2 regions of the Arthrobacter sp. Y3221157 genome follow, and region 1 is predicted to be linked to the other one. Evidence: predicted binding sites of a transcription regulator. Region 1 holds the regulator's gene; the other holds the start of a gene.

Region 1 (7,426 bases):
GTCGTCCAGGCTGGAGATGCCGCCGGAGGCCACCACGGGCTTCCCCGTCTTCTCAACCATCTGGCGCAGCAGTTCGACGTTGGGACCCTGCAGCGTTCCGTCCTTGGTGACGTCCGTGACGACGTACCTTGCGCAACCGGCGTCCTCGAGCCGGTCCAGGACCTCCCAGAGGTCTCCGCCTTCCTTGGTCCAGCCACGCCCTGCGAGGGTGGTTCCGCGGACATCGAGGCCGACGGCGATTTTGTCGCCGAAGCGCTCGATGACCCGCCGGGTCCACTCAGGGTTTTCCAGCGCGGCGGTGCCGAGGTTGACGCGGGCTACGCCGAGGCCAAGGGCGGCCTCAAGCGATTCGTCGTCGCGCAGGCCGCCGGAGAGTTCCACCTTGATGTCCAGCCGGCCTACCACTTCCCGCAGCAGCTCGGCGTTGGACCCCCGACCAAAGGCCGCGTCCAGGTCCACCAGGTGCACCCATTCGGCACCCTGCTGCTGCCAGTTGGTGGCGGCCTCCAGAGGTGTGCCGTAACTCGTCTCGCTGCCCGCTTCCCCCTGGACCAGCCGGACGGCCTGCCCGTTCACGACGTCAACGGCGGGCAGCAGTTCAAGGACCGGCAGATCGTTTGCGGTGGTCATGTTCTTCCTCAGGGTTGGGTGCGGGGGTTGGCGGGGCGCGTTCAGGTTGCCGGCAGCGTCAGCAGGTAGGCGGCCAGCAGGGACATGCCCGCCAGGACGTAGAACGATATCTGTGTCCACAGCGGCTTGTGCTGCTGCCGGAAGGACAGGGCTCCGCCTACCAGCAGGCCGGCCAGCCCCATCAGGACAATGGACCACATCTAGGCAGGACCGCCGGCCGGGTCCGACTGGCTGCCGGAGGCAGGCTGGGCCGCGGGCCGGTGCAGGGCCTCCACCCAGTTCCGCAGCAGGCGCGCGCCGGCATCCCCCGACTTCTCGGGGTGGAACTGCGTGGCGCAAAGCGGCCCGTTTTCGACGGCGGCGATGAACGGGGCACCATGCTCGGACCAGGTGACCAGGGGCGGCGCCATGCGCGGCTGGATGACGTCGAAGTTCCATTCCTGCACACCGTAGGAATGCACGAAGTAGAAGCGTTCGTTCTCGACGCCCGCAAAGAGCTTCGAGCCTTCCGGTACCTTGACGGTGTTCCAGCCCATGTGCGGCACCACATCAGCGGGCAGGAGTTCCACCTTGCCGGGCCACTCCCCGATGCCTTCTGCCTCCGTGCCGTGTTCCACGCCTGCCTCGAAGAGCACCTGGAGGCCGACGCAGATACCGAGGACGGGCTTGCCCCCGGCAACCCGTCGTCCGATGAGGCGGATGCCGTCGACGGCCTTCAGTTCGCGCATGACGGTTTCGAAGGCGCCGACGCCGGGGACCACCAGGCCGTCAGCGTTCAGGACGTCCTCGGGCTTGGCGCTGAGCACTACCTCGGCGCCGGCCCGTTCCAAAGCACGCACGGCCGAGCGGACGTTCCCCGAACCGTAGTCCAGCACCGTGACGGTGGGCTTTCCTTCAGGGGAAGGCAGCTTCCGGCTGGCGGACGGATCGATAATTGCGCCGTCCTTCAGGACCTGGCCGCTCACAGGGCGCCCTTGGTGGAGGGGATGCCTTCCACCCGGGGGTCCGGTTCCACGGCTGCGCGCAGGGCGCGCGCAAACGCCTTGAACTGGGCCTCCACGATGTGGTGCGGGTCGCGGCCGGCGATGACGTTCATGTGCAGGCAGATGCCGGCGTGCAGGGTGATGGCCTCGAAGACGTGGCGGGTCAGGGAGCCAGTGAAGTGGCCGCCGATCAGGTGGTACTCCTGGCCCGCAGGCTCGCCGCCGTGCACAAGGTAGGGCCGGCCTGACACGTCCACGACGGCGTGGGCCAGTGCCTCGTCAAGGGGAACGGTGGCTTCGCCGAACCGGCGGATCCCCGCCTTGTTCCCCAGCGCGGTGCGCAGCACCTCACCGAACGTGATGGCGACGTCCTCCACGGTGTGGTGGACGTCGATGTGGATGTCCCCGGTGGCCTTGACCGTCATGTCGATGAGCGAGTGCTTGCAGAGCGCCGTGAGCATGTGGTCGTAGAAGGGCACGGACGTGTCGATGTCCGAGACGCCGGTACCGTCGAGGTTTATCTCCACGAGCACGGACGACTCACTGGTGGCGCGCTCCATGCGCGCGGTCCGGGCCGCGGCCGTGTTCGATCCGGTGGAACTCATGGTCAGGTGTCCTTTTTGCGGGAGAAGGAGTGTGGCACGGCGTCCAGCGCCGGTACTTCAAGTCTAGGCGGGAAGCGCGGCCTGGCTGGCAAGGATGCTTTCCAGGGCGGTGAGGAATGCTGTGGTTTCGGTCTCAGTTCCTGCCGTCACGCGGAGGTGGCCGGGGATCCCGACGTCGCGGATCAGCACGCCCGCGTCCAGCAGTTCCTGCCAGACCTGGCGGGGGTTCTCCAGGCCGCCGAAGAAGACGAAGTTGGAGTCCGAGGCTGCGGGCTTGAGTCCCAGCCGTGTCAGTTCGGTGACGATGCGGTCGCGCTGCTTCTTGATGTCTTCGACGTCGGCCATGAGGGCTTCGCGGTGCTGCAGGGCCGCCAGGGCTGTTGCCTGCGTGACGGCGGACAGGTGGTAAGGCAGGCGGACCAGGCGCAGGGCATCCGTGACTTCGGGGGCTGCCGCCATGTAGCCGAGGCGTGCACCCGCGAGGGCAAACGCCTTGCTCATGGTGCGGGAAACGATAAGCCGCTCCCGTCCGGGCAGGAGGGTCAATGCGCTGGGGGTGCCGTCGTGGGCGAACTCGTGGTAGGCCTCGTCCACAATGACGATGGTTTGGCTTGCTGCTCCGGCCTCGTAAACGGCTTCCACCACATCCAGCCCGAGACCGGTGCCGGTGGGGTTGTTGGGTGAGCAGAGGAAGACGATGTTGGGCTGGAGTTCCTTCACCTGGCGGGCCGCGGATTCGGCGCTCAGCCCGTAATCGTCAGCGCGTTCGCCCTTGATGTATTCGGTATCCGTTCCGCTGGCCAGCAGCGGATACATGGAATATGTGGGCGGGAAGCCAAGCGCCGTGCGGCCAGGACCGCCGAAAGCCTGGAGGATCTGCTGGAGCACTTCATTGGAACCGTTGGCGGCCCACAGGTTGGACTCGTCCAGTCCGTGGCCCAGGTACTCTGCCAGCGCCCGGCGGAGCTCGGTGAACTCCCTGTCCGGATACCGGTTAAGGCTGGTGGCGGCCTCGGCCACGGCTGCGGTGATGGCAGCCCGCACGTCGGCCGGAACGCCGTGCGAGTTTTCGTTGACGTTGAGGAGGATGGGGACATCCAGCTGGGGCGCCCCGTAGGGGGTCAGCCCGCGGAGGTTGCTGCGGAGGGGAAGCCGGTTCAGACGCTCTAGCTGGTCATTCACCTGAACAGTTTAGTGGCCGTCCCATAGACCGGAAAATGTGACAGCCGGGGTTCGCGCCGGGCGTGCGGCCTGCGGCAAGGCCGCACCCGGCGCGTGTTGGGGCGGATGCTGCCTCAGCTGGTGGGAACGTACAACTGCTGGCCGGGCAGGACCGCCCCTGCAGGGAGGTTGTTCAGCTGGACGATGTCAGCAACCACATCCCGGGCATCACGGTCGGGGGCGACAGTTCCAGCGATGGACCACAACGACTGTCCGGACTGGACTGTCACGGTCACCGTGGGGGTCACCGTGAGGTCTTCAGCAGTGTCGGAGGCCTTGGCCGGGGAGTTGAAGAACCCTGCCAGGAACAGCAGCAGTGCCGCCAGCAGCACGAGCGGGATACCGATCAGGACGATCTTTCCCCGCCGGGTCAGGCGAAGGGGAGGCAGGGTCGCCGGGCCCCCCGGGGTTCCGGGCGTGGCGTGCTGCAAAGCCTGCCGGGCAGGGACCCGCGGAGCGTTGGCCTGCGAAGCGGATATAGCTGACATGTCTGAGCCCTCCTGGACCATACTGTGCTGCCTGGGAACAACCGTGCTGTGTTGCCTGTAGTGCCGTTAGTGCCTCTAATGCCTTGGTGCGTTTACCGCCCCGGGGGGCCGGGACTGGCACCTCTCTGCTGTACAGGCTCCAGCACGCCCGGCACCACTGACATTCCGGCTTCGGTATTCGAACGTCTTTCGAATACTGCGCACTTGACTAGAACACATATTCGAACTTTTGCCTCTCCAGTTTTAGCACCTATCAACGAATAATGTCGAGACTCGCTAGAACAAATGTTTGAAAAAGCAATGTGGCTGGCCTAGCTTTGAAACAGGAAACAATCACCCTTGAAGTTGATCAGCAGGGTCTGACAAAAGGGCAAGTCACCCAGTCCGGAGCCTTGGAAAGCCCGGTGGCAACCGAAAGGCATTGGCGAATATGGCAGCAGCAGCCACCGGGGGCAGGGCAGCCTCGCAGCCGAAAAGGGCCGCGAAGGGGCTCACGCCGCGGCAGAAGAAAATTCTGGAAACCATCCAGCGCTCGGTCAATGAGAACGGCTACCCGCCCTCGATGCGCGAGATTGGCGACACTGTGGGTCTGGCCAGCCTGTCCAGCGTCACCCACCAGCTCTCACAACTGGAGAAGCTGGGCTACCTCCGGCGGGATCCGAAGCGGCCCCGGGCCATGGAGGTACTCACGCCTCTCACGCTGGACGGCGGACCCGCAAAGACCGGCGGTCCTTCGGTTTCACTGCCCCAGGATGCGGGTGCCACAGTAACGGAGCTGCCCACCGCAGTGGACACCGCCATGGTGCCACTGGTCGGGCGGATCGCCGCTGGCGGTCCCATCCTGGCCGACCAACTGGTGGAGGACGTCATGCCGCTCCCCCGCCAGCTGGTGGGACAGGGCGAGCTGTTCATGCTTCGGGTGGCGGGCGATTCCATGGTGGACGCCGCCATCTGCGACGGTGACTGGGTGGTGGTGCGGCGCCAGGCGGATGCCGCCAATGGCGATATCGTGGCGGCGCTCCTGGACGATGAGGCCACGGTAAAGACCTTCCGCCAGCGTGACGGCCATACCTGGCTGCTCCCGCAGAACACCCAGTACGAACCGATTCTTGGCGACCACGCCACCATCATGGGCAAAGTGGTCTCCGTCCTGCGCTCGCTCTAGGGAGAGCAGGACCAACAACTCCATAGTTCGAAAAAGACGGCACCTTCCCGGTTTGGGAGGGTGCCGTCTTTCAGTGGGCCTCCGCGGCAAGCCGCTCAAGGGCTGCGATCGCTGTCTTCCGGTCCGTCGTGGCCCAGAACGGGGGCAGCGCCCCCCGCAGGAACCCGGCGTAGCGCTCGGTGGCAAGGCGTGAATCCAGCACCGCCACCACTCCCTTGTCGCCGGTGGACCGGATCAGGCGGCCCGCCCCCTGGGCCAACCGGATGGCGGCATGGGTGGCGGACACCGACATGAACCCGTTGCCGCCTGCCTGCGCCACCGCACGGGACCGCGCCGTCATGAGGGGATCGTCGGGTCGCGGGAACGGGATGCGGTCGATGACCACCAGCCGGCACGATCCGCCGGGGACGTCTACTCCTTGCCACAGGGACATGGTTCCGAACAGGCACGTGTCCGGTTCGTCGGCGAATTGCTTGACCAGGGCCGTCATGGTGGAATCGCCCTGGCAAAGGACGGTCACACCGAGCTTGGGGCGAAGCGCCTCAGCTGCTTCCTCGGCGGCGCGCCGTGAGGAGAACAGGCAGAGCGCCCCACCGCCGGATGCGCGGATGAGCGCCTCCAGTTCGGCCAGCGATTCCGGCGATGCGCCCCGGCCCGGTTTGGGCAGGTGGCCGGCAACGTACAGGATGCCCTGCTTCGGGTAGTCGAAGGGCGAGCCCACGTCCACGCCGGTCCAGCTGGGGGCGCCGTCTCCCACCAGGCCGAGACCCCCGGCGGCGGGCTCGAACGCTGATCCGATGGCCAGGGTGGCGGATGTCAGGATCACGGTGTGATCGGCAAAGAGGCCCTCCCGCAGCCGGCCTGCCACGGACAGCGGCGCGATGTTGACCAGCACGGGCGCGGACTCGTCAGGCTGCGAATACCCCTGGCCGGGGTCGAAGGAACTGGCACGCGAGAACCACACCACTTCCCTGTTGTCCCGGGCCGCAAGCAGCCGCTCGCACAATTCCAGGATGAGCATCAGGCGGGACCGCGCAAGCTGCCTCCCGCCGTCGGGCGTCGTACTGCTGTCCCCCTTGGAATCGGACAGCGCCGCGCGGCAGGCCTCACGCAGCTGGTCGATGCAGTCCAGCTGTTCGTCGTTCAGGCCGTTGGGCAGCAGCCCGTTCGGCGCGCCCGCGAGGGCCAGTTCGAGGTTGGCGGCGGCGGCGTTGAGGGCGTCCACAGTGATGGCCGTGTGCTTCCGCGCGCTGGAGGCGGCGGCGTGGACCATGGCCACGGAGAGCTGGCCGGTGACGGCTCCCGTGACCCGGTCCTGCAGCTCGTGGGCCTCGTCCACCACCACAACGTCATACTCTGGCAGGACGGCCAGCCCTTCGAAGGCGCTGACAGCCAGCATGGCGTGGTTGGTGACCACGACGTCGGCCTCTGCCGCGTCCTGGCGTGCCAGCTCGCTGAAGCATTCCGCAGCCAGGGGGCACTTCTGTGAACCCAGGCATTCCATCGAGGTCACCGAGACCTGCCGCCAGGCGCGGTCGGTCACGCCGGGAAGGAGTTCGTCGCGGTCGCCAGTGGCGGTCTTCTCCGCCCACTCGCGCAGCCGCACTACCTCCTTGCCAAGCTGCGAGGCGGGACCGCCGACCGTTGCGGCAAAATGGGGAACACTGGTGTCCTCCCCCAGCGAAAACAACTGCCCCTCGGCGGGCTCCTCCGACGGGAACCCGCCTTCGAGCTTGTGCCGGCAGACGTAGTTGGAACGGCCCTTGACCAGTGCCACCTTCACCGGCCGGTCCAGGGCAGGAGTGATCGCCTTGAGGAGGCGGGGCAGGTCCCGGCCCACGATCTGTGTCTGCAGTGCCAGCGTGGCGGTGGAAACCAGGGCAGGCTTGTTGCTTTCAAGGGCGTGGGCAATCAGCGGAACCAGGTACGCGAGGGACTTGCCGGTGCCGGTTCCCGCCTGTACCAGCAGGTGGTTCCCCGTTTCGATGGCGCGCGCCACCTGCCTGGCCATTTCGTGCTGCCCGGTGCGGCTCTGCCCGCCCATGGCGGCAACGGCCCGGTCGAGCAGCTCGATGGCGAACTGCCCGCCGGCCGTGTCCGTGGCTTCGCCGGCCACGAGGTCAGTCATCCGCGACGAAGGGTTCCAGTTCGGCCGCCAAACCTTCCCGGACCATGACGACGGCCCGGGTACCTGCCTCGACGTGGTCCAGGCTGATGATTTCAGCGTCGGAGTCGTGCAGTTTGCTGAGCAGGTCGCCGCGGTTGTAGGGAAGGAGCAGTTCCATCTTGACGCTGGGCCGCGGGATGGATTCGCTGATTACGCGGAGCAGTTCC
Region 2 (7,426 bases), on a different contig from region 1:
CCAGCATTTCGCGCCGGACCGCTGCTGGCGTTCCGGCGCGAGCCGTTAGAGTTAGTGGCAATTCACTGAAGTTCTCTGCGAAAGGCCAGCGTTGACTGAAGAGTTCCAAAAGCTTGCTGAAGGCAACGCCTACTACCAGGTCCTCGGCAGCGGCCGCTTCCGCTCCACCATCCATGCGCAGGGGGCCTGGAACGCCCACGAACAGCACATGGCGCCGGCCTCCGGTCTCCTGGCCGAAGCCCTTGAACGCCACCAGCCGCGGGGGGACATGCGGATGGCCCGGCTCAGCTACGAGATCCTGGGACTGATCCCGGGCGGGGAATTCCAGATCGAGACCTCCACGCTGAGGCCAGGGAAGACCATCGAACTCCTGCAGGCAGAGCTGGTGGCTGCGGGCCGGACAGCAATCCGGGCAACCGCCTGGCGGATGATCACCAGCGACACTGGTGCCGTCGCCGCCGTCGAGGATTCCGCCATTCCGGGCCCGGACGACTGCAAGCCCTACGACGGTTCGGCTGTCTGGCCCGGCGGCTACATCCGGTCCCTCGAGATGCGGGTTGCGGAAGGGCACCGGCCGGGCGCCGGCAAGGTGTGGCTCCGCACCGACCACCCGCTGACGGACCGGGAGGACAGCACCGATCTGGCCCGCCTGATGGGCCTGGTGGACACCGCCAACGGGATCGCCGCCCGGGTGCCGCCCGGCAAGGACAGCTACGCCTTCCCCAACCTGGACCTGCAGATCCACATGTACCGGCGGCCCGAAGGGGAGTGGCTGGGGCTGGACAACGCGGTGTCCTTCGGCGGGGACGGGATCGGCCTGACGTCCACGGTCCTGCATGACCGGCAGGGCCCCTTCGGGCGCGCCGAACAGATTCTGACGCTGCGCCGGACCTGACCGGCTGCTGATCAGTGGGACTTGGTGGTGGCCGGATTGCTGCACGGATTGCTGTCGGGCCTGTGGGCCGGACGCCGTGGCCTTCAAACGTCGTGGGTGGGCGACGGCGTAACCTAGGGTTGGCCCGTCCGCCGGCAGTTCAACCAGGAACTGCGAGATGACCATAAGGGAGCCCGGCACCATGCATCACCCCGTTCAGGAAACGCGCACGCTGACAGTGGTGCGGCAGGAAGTTTCGCTGGGAGCGGGGCGGGACCTGGAATTCGGGTTGGAGCTCCTGGCAAAGGCCAGGTCGGGGCAGATCGGCCCCACTCTTCGGCTCTACCGTCCCGCCCCCACCGTGGCGTTCGGACAGCGGGACACCCGCCTGCCGGGGTTTGAAGCAGCGGCCCGCGCCTGCCGTGACAACGGCTTTGAACCGCTGGTCCGCAGGGCCGGCGGACGCGCCGCTGCCTATCACCAGGGGACCCTGGTGGTGGACCACATCGAGCCGGACGCGGATGCGATCGCCGGCTCCAAAACCCGCTTCGGGTACTTCGGGGAGTTGTTCGCCCAGGCACTGCAGTCGGTCGGCGTCCACGCCGCCGTGGGGGAAATACCGGGGGAGTACTGCCCGGGCGAGTTCAGCGTCCACGGAACACATCCGGACGATTCCTCACACCGGATCAAGCTCGTGGGCACGGCCCAGCGGGTCGTGGCGGGCGGCTGGCTGTTCAGCTCCGTGATCGTGGTGGAAAACTCCGCCCCGATCCGGAAAGTCCTGACGGACAGCTACGCCGCCCTGGGGCTTGAATGGAAGCCTGCCACTGCGGGCGCCGTCGAAGACCTGGTGCCCGGTGCCACCGTCCAGGCCGTTGAGGACGCGCTGCTGCAAACGTATGCGGGCCATGCCGCCCTGGAGTCTGCTTCTTTCAGCAGCCTGGGGGCATGACCCGCATGGCGAAGTGTGTGCGGCTGGCGGTGCTTATGCCGCCAGGCGCGCCTTAACCTCGGCTGCTGACGGGTTGGTCGCGGCCGAACCGTCCGAGAACAGGACGGTGGGAACGGTGCGGTTGCCGCCGTTCAGCTGCTCCACGAGTTCGGCGGTGCCATCCGCTTCCTCGATGTTGATCTCCGTGTAGCCGATGCCCTGCGCATCCAGCTGCTTCTTCAGCCGGTTGCAGTAGCCGCACCAGGTGGTGGAGAACATGGTGATTGTGCCGGATTCGGGAGTGAAATCCACAGGGGTCTCCTCTGTGTCGATGTAGGGTTCCGTTCCTGTCAACGGTAGCGTGCCTCCCCCTATTCCCGTGCGCCCGCGGCTTCCCGGACGGCCCGGATGACAGCAGATGTCGCCGATGGCATGCTGGAGCCATGTGTGGACGCTATGTGATGGCACGTGCTGTGGGGGACCTCCTGGCGGAATTCGACGCCGAGCTGGAGGACGAGGTGAGCATTCCGCCGTCGTGGAATGTGGCGCCCACTGACGACGTCCCCATCGTCCTGGAACGGCTGGTGGATGACGGGCCGGAGCGCAGGCAGGTCCGGCAGCTGCATGTTGCCCGTTGGGGGCTCGTCCCTTCCTGGGCGAAGGATCCGGGCATCGGTTCCCGCATGATCAATGCCAGAAGCGAATCCGTGCTGGAGAAGCCGGCGTTCCGTAAGGCTGTCCAGTCGCGGCGCTGTGCAGTCCCGGCGGACGGTTACTACGAATGGAAGCAGGGCCCGGGAAAGACCAAGCAGCCCTACTACGTGCATCCCGGGGAAGACGGGGGCCTGGTCTTTGCCGGCCTCTACGAATGGTGGAGGGACCCCTCCGTGCCGGCCGGCGAGCCCGGGCAGTGGATGCTTTCCACCTCCATCCTGACAACGGACACACCGCCTCCGGGATCAGAATCGACAGTGTTCGGGAAGCTCACTGCCCTGCATGACCGGGTTCCGCTGCCCATGGACAAGGCCACCATGCAGGCCTGGCTGGACCCGGAAGCTGATGATGCCGCCGGCCTGGTGGACCTCGTGCGGTCCGGCGTCAAGGACGTTGCTGCGGACTGGCGCGTGGAGTCGGTGGGCAAGGAAGTCGGGAACGTGCGCAACAACGGTCCGGAACTGATCACGCCCGTGGAGGCGCTGTTCTAGGAGTCCCCGCCCCGGCGGCGTTGACTTAGACGGTGACTGAACCGTCGTCGTCCACAGCCCAGGTGGGGTTGTACGCCACTTCCCAGCGGAAACCGTCCGGGTCCGCGAAGTACCCTGTATAGCCGCCCCACGGCTGGGTGACCGGCTCGGCAACAATGGCGGCACCCGCGGCCGCCGCCTCCGCCATTACCTGGTCCACCTCCTCAACGCTCGCCAGGTTTTGGCTGAGGGTGATGGAGGGGACCGGCCCCGGGGCGCTGACGCCTGCTTCCGCCTGCATCTGCCCCGCGTCCCAGAGTGAAAGCACCAGGCCATGGTTGACCTGGATGAACACCACGTCCCCGGCAACCTCCTTGTGGATCGGCCAGCCCAGGCCATCCACGTAGAACGCCCTGGACGCTGGAACGCTGCGGACGCCCAGTGAAATGAAGTCGACTCTTGGCTGCATGCTTCGATACTGTCAGACGATGGCAACTATTCAAGGAAACGATCGGGACGCTTTGGCGGACAAGGAACAGCTCGCTGCCGTCCGGGTTGCTGTGGATGAGGTGGATGAACAGATCGTCACCCTCATCGCCCGCCGCGAACGGCTGATCCGCATCGCCGGCACCCTGAAGGGCGACGACGCGGAGGTCCGTGCGCCTGACCGCGTGGAACGGATCATCGAACACGTCCGTTCGGCCGCTGAGAAGAAGGACATTGACCCGGACATCGTGGAATCCACGTACCGGGCCATGATCTCGGGCTTCATTGAACTCGAGATGCGGGTCCACAAAGAATCCAGCTGAACCTCGCCCCAGGGCAAGAAAAAAGAGGAAGCCTTACAGGGCTTCCTCTACCGGGACGCCGGACTGGAATTCCCGGCCGTCCGCCTCACTGAAGGCGGAGATGACATGCCCCTGCCCCAGCCCATTGATGGCTGCCTTGGGAAACTGCCCGGTAATGGTGTTTTCGGAGTGCGATACACCTGACAGGTCGTAGTTCTCCTCAATGCCCTGTTCGCGGTTGAACGAGTAGAAGGCAATGGCCTCCCCGTTCATGAACTCAATGCACAGCCGCCGTTGGGACGAATAATCCGGGGTGGCCCCGACCAGTCCCACGACATATGCGCCGGACCCTGGAATTGTGCCGTCGATGTCGAAGGTGGCCACGAGGGTGGAGTCCTGTGCTTTGAGGCTTGCCTGCTTGAGGAGTGCGTCTTGGGTTTCCATGGCTCCATCCTGCTCCCTGCTTTCCGCTCCGTCCACCCCCTTGTCCGGCAACGGCGGGGAAGCCCCGCGGCCACTTTCTATGCATTGGGCTGAACCGGGCGTAGACTTGAACTGTTCGAACACATATTCGAATAGGGTCAGGTATTCCGGGAGGCGACATGGGCATGTTCAGCGAATCCGTTGATGTCCTGTGCTCTCCTGAGGGCCAGCCTGTAAGCCTTGGTTGGGCCGGCAGGTCCTACGATGTCTGTGCCGAACCAATGCGCTGGTATGAGCGCCGCCAGTGGTGGGCGGAAGACAGCAGGGCGCCTTTGGGGAGCGGTCCCGGGGTGGTGGACCATGAAATCTGGCGGGTGCAGGTATTGCCGTCCCCGGAGGGAGCCGCCGGAAGCACGGCGCACAGTGAACCACTGACCCTTGACCTTTCCCGCCATATCCGCAGTGGCCGCTGGCGGCTCGTGCGGATCCATGATGCCCTCCGGCCCAGAACAGCATGAGCTTCACGCACCTTCACGTCTCCAGCGCATTCAGCGCCCACTATGGGGTTTCCTGGCCGGATGAACTGGCACAGGCTGCCGCCGCGGACGGCGCCACCGCCCTTGCCTGCACGGACCGCGACGGCCTGTATGGAACCATCAAGCACCTTAAGGCCTGCATGGCTGCCCGTTTGGATCCCATCGTGGGAGTTGACCTTGCGGTCCTTGACGACGACGGCGACCACCGTACCCAGGTGGCAAGCAGGGTGGTTGTCCTTGCCCGCGGGCACAACAACGGTGCCGGCTATCGGGCCTTGTGCCGCCTGATCTCCGATGCCCACGCACGGACAACGGGAAAAGCCGGGGGAGCGGTACCGGTTGCCGTGACACGTGCCGAACTTGCCTCCAGGACGCTTGATCCCCAGACCCTCAAGCCGGTACTGACTGTCCTGATCGGCCCGGACTCGGATGTTGGCCGGGCAATGGGAGGCCGGCGCTATCTACGCCCGCGTACCCTTTTTAAGCAATGGCTGGATGCCATGCCAGCCGGGACGGTGGTGGCAGAGGTTGTCTCCCAGCTCAGCGCCCCGGGGTCACCATTGAGCACTGCCCACGCAGTCCGCATGCTCCGGCTTGCCGAGGAACACCACGTACCGGCGATTCTGACCAACGCAGTCCGGTACTGTGCTGCGGACGGCGCACCCACGGCTGATGTTCTTGATTCGGCAAGGACCCTGAAATCGCTTCCGGAACTCGCCACCGAACCGCTGCTGCAACCCACCGGCCAGGGCTGGCTAAAGTCTGCTGACCAGATGCTCCTGCTCGGCAAGGAAATCATCGCTGCCGCAGGTTACGGTGCCGCTGACCTGAAGCAGCTGATGACGCAGACCGAGGCGCTCGCCGACCTGTGCCGGATTGATCCCGCTGCCGACATGGGGTGGAAGCAGCCTGTTGTGCCGGAGACTGCCGTGCTGGGGATCAGCCAGGACCCGCATCAGGAGCTGGTGGAGCGTTGCAATGCAGGGATCGGCAGGCGGTTTCCAGGCATCAGCGGGGCGGCGGAAAGAACCATGGTGTCCCGGCTTGAGCATGAACTGGGCATCATCCGGAACCTCGGTTTTTCCTCCTACTTCCTGACAGTGGCAGAGGTGTCCAGGATGATCCAGGACATGGGTGTCCGGGCTGCGGCCCGCGGATCCGGCGCTTCCAGCCTTGTGAACTACCTCATCGACGTCAGCCACGTGAACCCCCTCCAGCATGACCTGATCTTCGAGCGTTTCCTCTCCCAGGACCGGGCAACCCTGCCGGACATCGACATCGACGTCGAAAGTGCCGAGCGCCACAACGTCTACCGGCGGATTTTCGAGCGGTTCGGTGCGGAGCGGGTCACGTTGATGAGCATGCAGAACGGCTACCGGGCCAGGGGAGCGGTACGCGATGCCGGTATGGCGCTCGGCATGGATGACGGCGAAGTGGGGGAGATCGCCAAGCAGCTGTGGCGCTTCTCAGCCCGCAAGTTCCGTGAAGCGCTGCAGGAAAAGCCCGAACTCAAGGAGTTTGCCGGAAGGGTTGAGCAGCGCGATGCCGACGGCAACCAGCAGCTCGATCTGCTGGTGGACCTGACCGAACGCCTTGACCGGCTGCCACGCCACATCTCCATGCATCCCTGCGGGGTGATCCTCGGCGACGCCACGCTCCTGGACCGCACCCCGGTACAGCCCAGCGGACTGGGGCTGCCCATGAGCCAGTTCGACAAGCACGACATGGACCCCATGGGCATGCTGAAGCTCGATGTCCTAGGTGTGCGGATGCAAAGCGCCATGGCATTCGCGGTCCGGGAAATCATCCGGATTCATCCTTCAAAGAAAGAGGTTGTTACTGCCGGCCGGCACCCTGCCGGGGCGGATGGTTCGGGACCGGCCTATATTGCTGACAACGGCCACATAGACCTCAACGCCGTGCCGCTCGATGACGAGCCCACCTACGAACTGATCCGCAGCACGCACACTTTAGGCTGCTTCCAGATCGAATCACCGGGCCAGCGCGAGCTGATCGGCAAGATGGCCCCGCGTGAATTCAACGACCTCATCATCGATATTTCGCTGTTCCGGCCCGGGCCCATGAAGTCGGATATGGTGAGGCCCTTCCTTGAACACCGGCACGGGTTTGCCCCGGAGGTCTACCCCCACCCCGACCTGAAACCGGTGCTGGCGGAAACACACGGCGTGACCGTGTTCCACGAGCAGATCTTGAGGACGTTCGACGTCATGACCGGGTGCGGCCTGGCCAAAGCGGACGAGTTCCGCAGGGCCCTGAGCAGCGAAGAGGGCGAAGCCGGCGTCGAAGACTATTTCCGAAGGAAGGCAAAAATAAAGGGGTATTCAGCGGACGTCGTTGACAAGGTCTGGGACACCCTCAAGACCTTTGCCAGTTTCGGTTTCTGCAAAGCCCACGGTGCGGCCTTCGCTGTGCCCACCTACCAGTCAGCCTGGCTGAAAACCCACCACCCGGAGGCATTCCTTGCCGGGCTGTGGGAGCACGATCCGGGCATGTACCCCAAACGGCTGCTGGTTGCCGAGGCGAGAAGGCTGGGCATCCCGATCCTTCCTCTGGATATCAACCTCAGCAAGGCAGAGTACCGGGTGGAGCGGGCCCAGTCCGGCCCTGACGCCGGAAAACTCGGTATCAGGCTGAGCCTCAACGGTATTTACGGGCTCTCCAGGACAGAG

Evidence for each region. Region 1 encodes LexA, which represses DNA repair genes until DNA is damaged. Its sites were predicted from a motif close to TCGAACANNTGTTCGA; they were not measured.
Region 2: a site for LexA is predicted at 4,337-4,352, ahead of AC5RTT_RS08425 (DUF6504 family protein). Genes of this name have one in related genera too.

Annotation. Positions count from the first base shown of each region.
Region 1 covers NZ_JBNHFD010000069.1:13,216-20,641, reverse strand. The annotation lists gene priA (bifunctional 1-(5-phosphoribosyl)-5-((5-phosphoribosylamino)methylideneamino)imidazole-4-carboxamide isomerase/phosphoribosylanthranilate isomerase PriA) at 1-630, opposite strand, end outside; gene AC5RTT_RS15340 (hypothetical protein) at 672-830, opposite strand; gene hisH (imidazole glycerol phosphate synthase subunit HisH) at 831-1,595, opposite strand; gene hisB (imidazoleglycerol-phosphate dehydratase HisB) at 1,592-2,218, opposite strand; gene AC5RTT_RS15325 (histidinol-phosphate transaminase) at 2,282-3,400, opposite strand; gene AC5RTT_RS15320 (LysM peptidoglycan-binding domain-containing protein) at 3,514-3,927, opposite strand; gene lexA (transcriptional repressor LexA) at 4,358-5,092, shown strand; gene AC5RTT_RS15310 (ATP-dependent DNA helicase) at 5,163-7,220, opposite strand; gene hflX (GTPase HflX) at 7,213-7,426, opposite strand, start outside.
Region 2 covers NZ_JBNHFD010000022.1:15,126-22,551, forward strand. The annotation lists gene AC5RTT_RS08390 (thioesterase family protein) at 92-895, shown strand; gene AC5RTT_RS08395 (lipoate--protein ligase family protein) at 1,077-1,826, shown strand; gene AC5RTT_RS08400 (mycoredoxin) at 1,860-2,117, opposite strand; gene AC5RTT_RS08405 (SOS response-associated peptidase) at 2,249-3,010, shown strand; gene AC5RTT_RS08410 (VOC family protein) at 3,036-3,458, opposite strand; gene AC5RTT_RS08415 (chorismate mutase) at 3,478-3,798, shown strand; gene AC5RTT_RS08420 (hypothetical protein) at 3,832-4,221, opposite strand; gene AC5RTT_RS08425 (DUF6504 family protein) at 4,380-4,718, shown strand; gene AC5RTT_RS08430 (DNA polymerase III subunit alpha) at 4,715-7,426, shown strand, end outside.